Regions from separate parts of the Vallitalea okinawensis genome, predicted to be linked through region 3. Evidence: riboswitches for the same ligand, from Rfam matches in the RefSeq annotation. Region 3 holds a riboswitch; each other region holds the start of a gene.

Region 1 (4,296 bases), on a different contig from region 3:
CTTAAGTTTTGAGAAGAACTTGGTATAACGAAGGACATGGCATACTGAAAATACTTTGTGAGGATATTCTTTTGCTAACTCACCTAGTAATACGCATTCCTTAGCATTATTAGATAAAGGCTTCTCAAGTAATATATGGTAGTCCTTCTCCAAAGCAAGTTTAGTTGGCTCATAATGATCTTTATCAAGGGTTGCAATGATAGCCGCATCTGCTAATTTAGGTTGAGCTAATAACTCTTCCCAACTTTCAAAAACATTCTCTTTAGAGATGTTATGTGCTTCCATCATTTGCGTTCTTTTTTCTTGATCTGGTTCTGCTACTGCTACTATTTTTATATCCTTAGAATGTGTTAAAGCATACTTGGCATAGATGTTTCCTCTATCTCCTGCTCCGATAACTATCGCTGTCACTTGTTTCATCTCATCCATCTCCTTTATATAAAGTATTTCATCAGTAATTGTATTTAATACTATTATAGGAGAGGTTGACTCTGACGTCTTTATCAAAAAAGACTTGGTTTTTATGAATTTGGCTTTTTTATGCCTTGCTGGTAGCAGGGGTAACAGGTTTATATTTAATCAATCTAAAGACCTGAGCACCAAATATGCCTGCTAAGCTACCTGCAATTGCTGCTAAAGCTAAGGCTATGACGACATTTACTGGATCATTGAAAGCAAATGGTGCTAACATTCCTGGAATAGGTGCTGCAGTCCCAGGTGCATTATTAACAATACCTAAGCTGGCTGCAATGATTCCAGATACCCCCCCTCCAAGGAAATTAGAGCAATAAACAGGCAGTGGATTAGAGGTTATGATATCTGCCTGAGTTAGCGGCTCAAGCATCACTGAAACTACTTTTCCTTGATCTCCAAGTTTTAAACGCTTAAATATAATACCGTTTGTAAATGTACCACCGAAACAGGCTATGGCCGCAATACCCATAGGTAAACCTGTTAGACCTAACATGGCTGTTAATGCCATTGAACTCAATGGTGAGGTACAGATCATTTTAATCAAACCACCTAAGAAAAAGCCCATTAGAATAGGTGATTGTTCTGTTGCAGCCATTAAAGTTGTACCTACTGTATCCAATATAATTGTAACAAATGGATCACACGCTACAGCAACAAGACGCGCAATAGGTGCTAATATTAATGCACCTAAGATGATATTGATACCTTTAGGCAATTTCTTTTCTATATAAGGTGCAATCCATCCCATTAAATAACCTACAATAAATCCTGGTAGAATTCCAAAATCAGCGATAGCCACTGCAGTAACCAAAGCAAAAATTGGGTTTACTCCCATACTTAATGCTACTAAGGCTGCTGCTGCAACTCCACCCATGCCACCAGCAACACTTCCGGTCTCGTTTAAAAATTGAATACCTATGAAATCACCTAAAATATATTTATGTATCGCTTCTACAAGAAAGGTAGCTATAGCAGCATTGGCTAGGCCTGACATGGCTAGACTACCTTTTGGTGCCTTTAGACTAAATAATGAAAAAACACCTAAAACTAAGACAAGTAAAACAACACCCATTAATATTTCCATATGCTAATCCTCCTCAAGTTCTTTTTTATGCTCATTTTTAGTCCATATCTAGTCAACTAATTGTGAATTATTTATCACATCAACTATAGGAAAAAGCCTCCCTATAAAAGAACATAGTCGTAGTCCGACTAGGCAGGTTAATTGTTTCCCCACTAAAAAGAGCGCAAAAAGTAATAGCAAAGCTACGCTTTTTACGCCCTGTCCTTTTATCTGAAAGCTTCTTTACGTTGAAACGTAAATTTCTTCTTCGATGGTCAATTCATTGACTCTCTCCAGGGTAATGTCCAGATATTGTAGGCTGACCTGAAAGCTTCGATAGGTGTTTCAAGCATCACACCTTCTTTCTTCTCCGGTTATCTTCAGACTAAATCACTAAAGATATCTCCAACATCCTTCATCCATTACAATTTTAAATTCAATTATAGTATATTGAGAATTTCCATAAAAGTCAATGCACTTCCTTAACTTTTTTATTCTCTTATTTTTCCAATAACATCTTCTCCCAGTGATAGGGAACATACTGAATTTTACTTATATCACAACATCCTGTCAACAACATAAAAATTTTAAATTTATGCAATAAATCTTCAATAAAACTCTCTGTTTGGTGTAAACCATTCTTTAAATACTCGTCCAATACTCTACCACTCATACCAACGATATGGCTTCCTAATACTAGCGACTTAAAAATATGATCAGCTTTTTGAATACCACCACTAGCAATGAGTTTTAAATTCGATGCTTCCTGTCGACATTGATGTATACATACTGGAGTAGGTATACCCCACTCATAAAAGTCTTCATAAATTTTTTTGTTGTTTCTTTGATCTTCTATTTCGATGAAATTGGTTCCACCTTTTCCACTGACGTCAATATATTCTATGCCAACATCTTGAAGTCTCTTTGCCACTTCACCAGATATGCCAAATCCAACTTCTTTGACGATTATAGGACAATCTAAACGCTCCTTTAAACGAGCAATATGTTCTATTACCCCCTTAAATGAACGGTCACCTTCTGGCATGATAATTTCCTGAGCAACATTGATGTGGAGTTGGATAGCGTCAGCCTCTATCATATGAACTGCTTCATAAACATGCTCATATGATTGACCTGCACCGATATTGGCAATAACAACACCATCTCCCATGACTTCACGAACAACTTGAAAACTTGTCTTATCTCCTTTATTCTTAACAGCTATGGATTGAGATCCAACAGCCATGGGAATGTTAAATCTTTTTGCCACCTTAGCTAAGTCTCTATTCATTTTGTAAACTTCTTCAATTCCACCCGTAATAGCATTAATCATTATTGGATAACCAATTTTTTTATCAAGGAATACTGTAGATGTATCAATGTCATTAAAATCTATTTCAGGTAATGCATTATGGGATAACTTCATTTGCTCAAAATAATCGATTCCTCTATTACCAAATTCACATGCTTCAAAAATCCTAATGTGATCCTTCTTTCTATTTGCTCTACTCATGTGGCCACCTCATCTTATGTGTTTAATGTTGCTAAATTATAAGTAATCACTGTATTCTAACAGAATCCTCTAATAATTAACCATTGATTTAGAGTATTCTGTTGGTGTCATTCCTGTTATATCTTTAAATTGCTTGGAGAAGTAATGAACAGATGCATATCCCAGTTTATCTGCTATCTCAGTGAAACTCATTGAAGATTCTCTCATTAATTCTTTTGCTTTTTCAATTCTAACCTGTCTATAATAACGCATTAAGCTTATATTCATACGTCGTTTAAATAGTGCTTTAATATATGATGTACTTAAGTTAGTGTACCCCGCAATATCTTGAAGGCATAGATTTATATTGTAGTTCTTTCTAATGTACTCAATAATATGATCAACAATATCTTTTTCCATTCTTTCTTTTGTGGGAAGGGATTCTGGCAATTTTCTTTCATCTTGATTTTGCATCATTTCTAACAAAAAGGCTTCCAAGCTCATTTTAAGCATTTGTCTTATTACTGGATTGTCCTCAATTAATTCATGATGTTTATTTAAATGCCCTCTAGCTATTTTGATAAATTTTTTATACAGTTCCTTCTGTTCAGTATTTAATTGAAGTATCTTTTTTTCAAAAGTCTTCATTATATCTGAATGACTTACGAATGATACAACTACAACATTAGGCGCAACTTCACCATTAGCCCATAAACTATGAAATTCATTGGGCTTATGAAAAATCATTTGACCTGCATTTAGAACATAATGTTTCGTATCAGCCATAACTTCAAGAACACCCTTATCTACATATACCATTTCCCAAAAATTATGTTTTTCACCTTTAAAAACATAATTCTTAGCAAAATCAAAATAATAGAAGGTCATTAATGTATCTATCTCAATATAGCTTTCTAACTTCAGCATAAAAAGCCTCCACGGTTTTTCTTTCATTATAGCAGATTATGCTAAACTTGTTGAGGTTTTATCAGTACAAAAGTGGCTAACGCCACATTTAAACTGGAGATAGGAAAGTATGGTTCCTTGCGAGCAAAACGCAGTACTTTCCTATACCACAAGTAAAGTGACTAACGTCACGTTCCAAGTATGGGCAGGAAAGTATGGTTTGTTGCTTGATTATTTCGTTAGCGAAATATATCAAAAGTAATGAGGTTTGACGCCTCATTGCTTTTATAAGCAAAACGCAGTACTTACCTACACTAGAATAATAGACGTGTACCAATTCTTCTGTCATATTCTGACCATG
Region 2 (4,296 bases), on a different contig from region 3:
GTAGATATTGACCAAATGTAATACCTTTATGTTCCTTGAAATACCTAGTGAAGTAATATTTACTTAGATTGACTTCATTAGCAATCATGTCCAATGTAATAACAGCCTCATAGTTATTAGCCACGAACTGCTCCACCTGTTGGATGATAGGGTTATTTAGTATATGTGTTGATGAGCATTTATCTTTATAGTTTTTGTAAAGATGATGGGTTAATTCCAGTATTTTAGACTGGACTAGTAATGGACTTTGAATCCTATGATCAAGTGTTTTTAAGCCTTCAAAAAAGGTTAATAGTGGTGTAGTATCAATGTTATATTTTTGGGTGCTATAATAAAAGTTGTATATAAATTTACTTATATCAGGATCATTTAGAACACAATTAAATAATGATGGGTGAAATTGTAGCATGATTTTCCTATTATTCTGTTGGTCATCTATGGCATGGATAGCTTTTGATCCAATAATAAGTAAATCATCAGGTCTTAAACAATAGTCAGTTTGAGATACATGGATATGCGAGATGCCCTCGCAGATATAGAATAACTCGACTTCTTCATGCCAATGAGCTGGAAAGTGAAGTTGGCTGTTATCACTGTAACTCAAGCGAGCTTTAGCACCTTTAAAATCAAGAATTTCATGATACTCACACACTGAAATCCCCCCTAGAAAAGACCTTTAACGAATGTATCAACATCAATACCTATAAAATAATCTTCAAGATTTAGATCTTTTAATTGATCCTTAATAGCTTCTAACTCATGTTTAGTTCCAACAAGTTTTTTTTCAATGACATGAACGTCCTCTTTATTAAAGAAGTCACCGTAAATTCTTAAATCCTCTAGTGAACCATTTTTTACGTTGAAGTGATATTCAATTGTACCACCTGAATAGCGGATTGCATTAGTAAACCCATAGGTAGCTTGTTTACCATAAGTCCAATCCCATGTATCATACTTGTTATCTACTAGTTGTTGGATAGTGTTTGTTTCAGTCTCATTCAGTTGATAGAAGCTGCTATGAGAAGAACCTGTTATGTGCTTAGCGATAGCATCTACAAAATATTCAATTGACATAGGCTGAGGAAGATGACTAGAGATATTTGTTACACGGCTTTTGACGGATTTAACGTTCTTATCTTTAAACTTTAATGGATTAACTTTTAATGCCTTTGATAAATCTGCCATGTTTGAACTGAATAAAAGGGTTCCGTGATGTAAGATTCTATTTTTTGAAACATGTTGAGCGTTTCCAGAGAACTTTTTACCATCGATGGTTAAATCGTTTCGGCCAGAAAAAATAGCTTCTACACCTAGTTGATTGAGAACTTCTAATATAGGCTTTGTGAATTCTTTAAAACTTTCAGCTGTATTCTTCTCCACATTAGTTATAAAGCAAAAATTTAAATTTCCTAAATCATGAAAGACTGCACCACCACCTGAAAGGCGTCTAATGACAGGGATATTATGCTCTTTAACATGGTCATAATTGATTTCGGCAATAGTATTTTGATGGGTGCCAACGATTATAGATGGTGCATTACGATAAAGATAAAAGACATCCTCATCTTTGTTTTTTAATAAATACTCTTCAGTAGCTAAGTTGAAATAGGGGTTATTTGTTGTACTAATAATGGATAACATAATAAGTACCTCCTCAGAATGACAATTAATTTCGTAATCTATACGGTTAATGGAACCATACACTATGAATCAGAATATTAATAATTATTATAATTTAAACTATCTACCCTAGCAAGCGAATTAGAGAATAGTGAAAAATTTCTTTATTTAGATTGTAACATCATCCTCATCTTATACTAGTTAAATCATACAATTTGGTATAGCATCTTAGAAATTATTTAATGGGATTTATCAGAATAACAGAAAAATAATTATTATTGCAAATACATAGTTGATAAACTTATCATTTTGTAATATGATTAAAGTAACAGAATATTTACGTGGCTAATTGAAGTTAGCGAGAGAGATCTTAGGGCGCCGAAGATGTAATATAAAGTATAGCCAAATACTTATAGAAACTTTCAGGCAAAAGGATCGCTAGCGGATAGCACTCTGGAAAGCATTTATGCACCCAAGGAGCAATACATATGACATGTAGAATCTCTCAGGTAAAAATACAGAGGGTAAATGGCGTTTATTTATAATGCCATTTACCCTCTTTCTATTTTTAAAGGGGCATAATCTCAATAGTTTTATTAAGGATAATCTATTGATTTTATGTATATAAGTTGAATTCAATAAATTGCTATGAGCCTAGCAATTATTTAGAACTATTCACCTATAATTAAAGAATATATATTGAACTAAAGATAAATACTCGAAATGTTTAGTTCATATATAGTATTAACTAATAATTTAATGAGAGTATAGGAAACATTATAGTATGTAAATAGTGAAGTAATTGAAGTATGCAAATCTAGTAAAACGTAAAAAATCATAAAGGAGGGTATTCAATTGGATAATACAAAACGAACTTTTTTGTATGAAAAGCATTTAGAACACGGTGGAAAAATGATTGATTTTGCTGGTTGGGCATTACCTGTACAATACAAGGGATTAATAGAAGAGCATGATGCAGTTCGTCAAGCTGCGGGTCTATTTGATGTAAGTCATATGGGAGAAGTATCTGTCATTGGTAAAGAAGCAGAAAAATTTGTGAACTATCTAGTCACTAATGATGTAGAACCAATGGTAAATGGTCAAGTGATCTATACACCCATGTGTAATGAAAAAGGTGGCGTCGTTGATGATCTCTTAGTCTATAAGTTCAATACACAAGAATATTTACTAGTTATCAACGCAAGTAATACAGAGAAAGACTATGAGTGGATGCAAGGCTTATCTAAAGACTTTGATATTAAGCTAGAGAATATATCAGATAATTATGCTCAGATTGCGCTTCAAGGACCTAAAGCAGAAGAGATCCTACAACCCTTAACAGATTTGAATTTAAGTGAATTAACATTCTATACATTTAAAGATGAAACGACTATTGCAGGCAAAAAGGTATTAGTTTCTCGTACAGGATATACTGGAGAAGATGGCTTTGAAATCTATGCCAATAGCAAAGAAGCACCTCAATTATGGTCAGCCATCATGGAACAAGGGAAAGACAAAGGACTTTTACCAGCAGGATTGGGTGCTAGAGATACTTTACGTTTCGAAGCTTCACTTCCTCTTTACGGTAATGAATTAACAGATAATATAACGCCATTAGAAGCTGGACTTGGTATGTTTGTGAAGTTGTATAAGGATGATTTTGTTGGCAAAGAAGTTCTTGCAAAGCAGAAAGAGGTAGGGCTAAAAAGAAAAGTCATCGGTTTCGAACTTACGAAGAAGAGTATTACAAGACACGGTTATCCTATTTTAGATAGTGAAGGAAATAAGATTGGTGAAGTAACAACAGGATACTATTTACCATCCATTGATAAAAGTATAGGTATGGGACTTGTTGATATTGACCATGCTAAACTAGGAACAGAGATTAGTATACAAGTACGAAAGAAGACAGTGGATGCTGTTGTAAGAAGTAAACGGTTTATGGAAAAGAAATATAAGAAATAAGCTTGAAAGTATATTTAATAAAGAACTTAAAGAAGTTAATTAAAAATAAATAAGGAGGCGTTGATAATGAAAATTGAACAGGGATTATATTATACTACTGACCATGAGTGGATTAAGGTTGACGGTGACAAAGCACGAATTGGTATAACTGACTATGCTCAAGATAAGATGGGTGATATTGTTTTTGTTGAGTTACCAGAAGTTGATGAGACATATAGTGAGGGCGACGTATTATGTGTAGTAGAGTCAGTTAAGGCGGCATCAGATGTATTTATGCCATTGTCAGGAACAGTTACTGAAGCCAATGAAGAGCTAGAAGATGCACCTGAATCATTGAATGAAGATCCTTATGGAAATTGGATAGCTGAAATCGTTGAATTTGATACAGAAGCTTTAGAAGAAATGATGTCAGCTGAAAAGTATGAAGAATTTATAGGCAGTCTAGACGATTAAAAAAGAGAATTTGATTCATTAATGACATGTTAAAAGAATAGGGGGTATAACATGCATCCATATCTACCACACACGGATGAAGACATTCAACAAATGCTAAAAAGTATCGGGGTAGAAACAATTGAAGAATTATTTCATGATATTCCCGAGGAAATAAGACTAAAAGAAGAATTAAAAGTACTAAAAAGAAAAAGTGAATTTGAAACACGTAAAGATTTAAAAAATATGAGTAACCAAAACATTAACTTAGATGGAGCA
Region 3 (4,296 bases):
TAGAAGTAAAATAAACTTTAAAACTGAAAGGGGTTATAGTCAATGATTCTGTAACATTTGTAGAATGAGATTAGTAAAGATTGATGTTAATATTATAGGGTGAAATATAAATAAGTTAGACCTGATTGCTGGTATAAGTTTGATTTGAGTTTAATGGAATTAAATTAAGTAAGATAGATGTTTAGTTTGAATAAATAAATGAAATATTAGTTTAGTGATATTAAATAATTTTAATTATATTATACATTCATAAGGTTATTTTTGTCAATTGTTTTAATCATTCCTCCTAAAAAATGTTATAGTTAACATACAAAAGTGTCTAATGCCACATTACTTTTATAAGCAAAACGCAATACTTTCCTACACTAAAAAAAGGGCGTATCGCCCTAAATATTTTTCATTTATTTATGAGATGCCCCCCGCTTTTTTAATCCTCTTTGTTATTATACATCTCAGCAGCATTGTATGAACTTCTTACTAATGGGTCAGATGCTACAAAGCTAAATCCAAGCTTAAGAGCTTCTTCCTTATACTTATTAAAAATTTCCGGATGGACATACTCTTTAACGGGGTAATGTTCTTTGCTAGGTGCTAAGTACTGCCCTATCGTTAAGAAATCACATCCTGCTTCTCTTAAATCCTTCAATACCTCTAACACTTCTTCTTGTCTTTCTCCAAGACCTACCATTATCCCTGATTTGGTAAATATCTTATTATCAACAGCCTTTATATTCTTTAGCAATTCCAAAGATCTTTTATAAATTGCCTCTGGCCGAACTTCATTGTATAGTCTTGGAATGGTTTCAATATTATGATTGATTATTTCTGGTTTAGCATCCACTATTTTTTTAAGAGCTTCTTTATTCCCCTGAAAGTCTGGTATCAGTACCTCAATAATAATTCTTTTCTGATATGATTTTATGGCTTCTATGACTTCAGCAAAGTGTCCTGCTCCCCCATCTGCTAGATCATCTCGTGTTACGGAAGTAATGACCACATGCTTTAGTCCAAGTTCTTTAACGGCTTTTGCAATATTCTCAGGTTCCTTTTGGTCAACCATCTCTAGGTGTCCATGGGATACGTTACAGAATTTGCAATGACGTGAACATTGGCTCCCCAAGATCATAAAAGTTGCAGTCCTTTTACTAAAGCATTCCATTCTATTAGGACAACTAGCTTCTTCACAGACGGTATTTAATGATAATCTTTCAAGTATCTCTTTCACAACATCTAAGCTTCGCCCTTTATTTAGATCTATTCTAAGCCATTCTGGTTTTCGTAAGACGTTCAAAACATTCCTCCTATTTTTGAATACTAAAATTTTTTTCATGATAATCACATTTAAACACTTTACAGAAGTATTCTAAAACAGATTTATATTCTTCATCAAAATCAACCTTTTTTCCTATTAAGTTCTCAACGGATGTTACACCTTTATCCCGGATACCACAGGGTATGATAAAATCAAAGTGATTCAAATTTGTACTAACATTAAAGGCAAAACCATGCATCGTAACGCCACGTTTAACAGCCAAACCAATTGCAGTAATCTTAGAATCACCAACCCATACACCAGTATGCTTTGGGTTTCTATAGGCACTCATATTATACTTATCACTCAATAAAGTAATAAAAACCTCTTCTAGATTCTCGACAAACTGTCTTAGAGTCCTCTTTGATTCTCTTAAATTGAATATAGGATAGCCAACTATTTGACCAGGTCCGTGGTATGTCACATCTCCTCCTCTATTGGCTTCAAAAATCTTTATGCCATTGTTCTCCAGCATGTTTTTTGCACCAATAATGTGTGACCTATCTGCTTGCCTTCCTAAGGTTATAACAGGTGGATGTTCTACCAGAATTAATGTATCATCAATCCTATTATCTTGTCTTTTTTTTAATGTTTCCCATTGAATTTCTAAAGCCTTATTGTATGGACATCTTCCCAAATTTAATACATTTAAATTCATCTAACACCACCTCCTCATTGGCACTTTAATACAACATTAACTTTCACTTTTACAAAATTCTTCGTATTCTTTTGATTTCATTAAACCATCAAGCTCAGTATCATCTGACATTTCTAGAGCCAGTATCCAGCTTTCATATGGCTTTTCATTAAGAAGTTCTGGAGAATCTTCAAGTTCATCATTAATTTCTACTACTTTACCTGAAAGAGGTGAATAGGAGTCTGAAGCAGCTTTTACTGATTCTATTACTCCATAAACATCTCCAGCACTTAACTCATCATCAACTTCAGGCATTTCAATAAAAACAATCCCTCCTAAAGCATCTTGTGCATAGTCAGTGATACCTATAAAAGCTTTTGCTCCTTCAACCTTGATCCACTCATGATCCTTTGAATAATAAAGTCCTTCTAATATTTTCATTGTAACTCCTCCTATATTTTTTATTATTGCTTTAAAGCATTAAATAAATTACCTTGGTTTATAAACTCTCTTTTTCTCTTTAACTTTGAAACATAAAAAAGAGAACATAAAGGCATTGCAAAGCAAAACACCATTATATTCTCTGTCTTCTAACCTGAGAGTTTCTACACTACTATCAATTTTAGCCATAATAGTGTATTTCACCTTCGGCGCCGGTGTACCGGGCTCTCCAGAGTTCCATCAAATAGCACTACTTTTGCCTGAAAGTTTCTATAATAAGTCTGGTAGTCTTTTATATTGCTTCTTCGGCTTCTTAAAAAGATATCTCATGCCATCATCACTTGGTCATATTAATTTTGAATATATTTCTTAGATATTTTTATCATATAACACTTTTCTTAAAATTACAATAATGAATAATGATAATTTTGCATTATTCGATTAATTCCTTGAATGACCCCTGCCTTGGCAGGGACAGTTGTTTGAATCACTTACTAACCTACTTTATTTTCCAGTTCCTCTAGAATAGCTATATACTTCTCCTGTACTTTGTTATCAGTAGCTGTCATTTCAATTTTCTTAGATTCTTTTTCTATTCTATCAAGGATTTCAGTGGATAATTGCTTCTCACCAAGGGGATAAATAAGATTGTCTTCTTTATCAATATGACGATATAATAAGTGTGTATAAGAAATACTATTAGCAATGACATCTAACTTAGCTTCTTCATTGCCATCCTCTACTTCTTTCACAGCCGCTTCTAAGTTTTGCATGTATAATCGACCTTGGTCATGCTCTACTAACATGCCTGTTACAGGACCTAACCTATTTTCTTCATTAAGGTTTATTTTCAATTCTTTAAATAATAGTTCCTCTTCTTTACTATGATGATGTTTATCGGCATAATTTCTTACAAAGTCAATTACTTTATAAAAATCTTTATAATCTACTTCTTCATGATTTAATATCTTCATGCATACTTTTCTTACTACTTTAAGCATTCTTAGAATATATTGATGTTCTTCCATCATAATTTTTATTGATTCCATAGGATCATCCCTTCGTTTTTAAAATCAATTTATCTTTTATAGTATTAGCCTTATGTATCGTTTCATATTCCATTTATCAATCGGCTATATTATAAAGTATATGGGAGAATCATATGAATTTCAGTAACCCATGTTACATCTATAAGTTTACACCTCTTCTCTCTAAATAAACTGTTTGATCTAAACTTGTATCATTGTCCCCTTATTACGCGTAGATATTCATTCTTCCTCCTCTAACAAAACCACAAAGCTGCATGTTAAGTTCTCTAGCCATATCTATGGCTCTATCAGTGGGTGCAGATCTTGAAGCAAGAATAGGAATCCTCCATTTAGCGACTTTTTTAATAATTCCAGAAGATACTCTACATGAAGTTAGTATCATCTTATCCTGAAGGTTAACGTCTTCTAATAATGCCTTTCCTATCACTTTATCAACGGCATTATGTCTCCCGATATCTTCTCTAAATATAAGTATCTTATTTTGATCACACAAGGCACAACTATGAACTCCTCCAGTCTCCATAAAAAGCTGGGACTTTGAATCAAATATCTTCATCAACTCAATAACTTGTTGAGGTGCATAATAAATAGTCGTTGTATTTAAGACTGTTTTATCTATAGGATTGATGGTAAATTCTTCAGATAGTTGGACATAAGCCTTTCCATCCTTATAATCAACCTCAATGCCAATAATTTGTGTCTTAGAACTAATTAATTCATTTGAAAGCATATAACCAAGAGTTAATTCTTTCAAAAATTCTGGTGTACATGGTAGCTCAATAAAGGTTTTTTGATTGATAATTATATTCAGTATATATTCTGTTATAATCCTATCTTCAGTATTTATCAAGTTCCCA

Evidence for each region. Region 3 has a riboswitch for glycine ahead of gcvH (glycine cleavage system protein GcvH). Riboswitches for the same ligand answer to the same signal wherever they lie in the genome.
Region 1: another riboswitch for glycine. It lies ahead of C1Y58_RS25380 (PTS sugar transporter subunit IIC); the one in region 3 lies ahead of gcvH (glycine cleavage system protein GcvH).
Region 2: another riboswitch for glycine. It lies ahead of gcvT (glycine cleavage system aminomethyltransferase GcvT); the one in region 3 lies ahead of gcvH (glycine cleavage system protein GcvH).

Annotation. Positions count from the first base shown of each region.
Region 1 covers NZ_PQDH01000029.1:4,059-8,354, forward strand. The annotation lists gene C1Y58_RS25375 (Gfo/Idh/MocA family protein) at 1-420, opposite strand, end outside; gene C1Y58_RS25380 (PTS sugar transporter subunit IIC) at 539-1,558, opposite strand; glycine riboswitch at 1,747-1,844, opposite strand; gene fni (type 2 isopentenyl-diphosphate Delta-isomerase) at 2,037-3,050, opposite strand; gene C1Y58_RS25390 (AraC family transcriptional regulator) at 3,120-3,956, opposite strand; gene C1Y58_RS25395 (HD domain-containing protein) at 4,250-4,296, opposite strand, start outside.
Region 2 covers NZ_PQDH01000010.1:130,793-135,088, forward strand. The annotation lists gene C1Y58_RS21785 (AraC family transcriptional regulator) at 1-652, opposite strand, end outside; gene C1Y58_RS21790 (lipoate--protein ligase) at 664-1,641, opposite strand; glycine riboswitch at 1,970-2,068, shown strand; glycine riboswitch at 2,069-2,151, shown strand; gene gcvT (glycine cleavage system aminomethyltransferase GcvT) at 2,476-3,585, shown strand; gene gcvH (glycine cleavage system protein GcvH) at 3,652-4,038, shown strand; gene gcvPA (aminomethyl-transferring glycine dehydrogenase subunit GcvPA) at 4,090-4,296, shown strand, end outside.
Region 3 covers NZ_PQDH01000007.1:42,456-46,751, forward strand. The annotation lists gene lipA (lipoyl synthase) at 428-1,291, opposite strand; gene lipB (lipoyl(octanoyl) transferase LipB) at 1,302-1,970, opposite strand; gene gcvH (glycine cleavage system protein GcvH) at 2,007-2,390, opposite strand; glycine riboswitch at 2,523-2,633, opposite strand; gene C1Y58_RS17720 (hemerythrin domain-containing protein) at 2,885-3,439, opposite strand; gene fdhD (formate dehydrogenase accessory sulfurtransferase FdhD) at 3,645-4,296, opposite strand, start outside.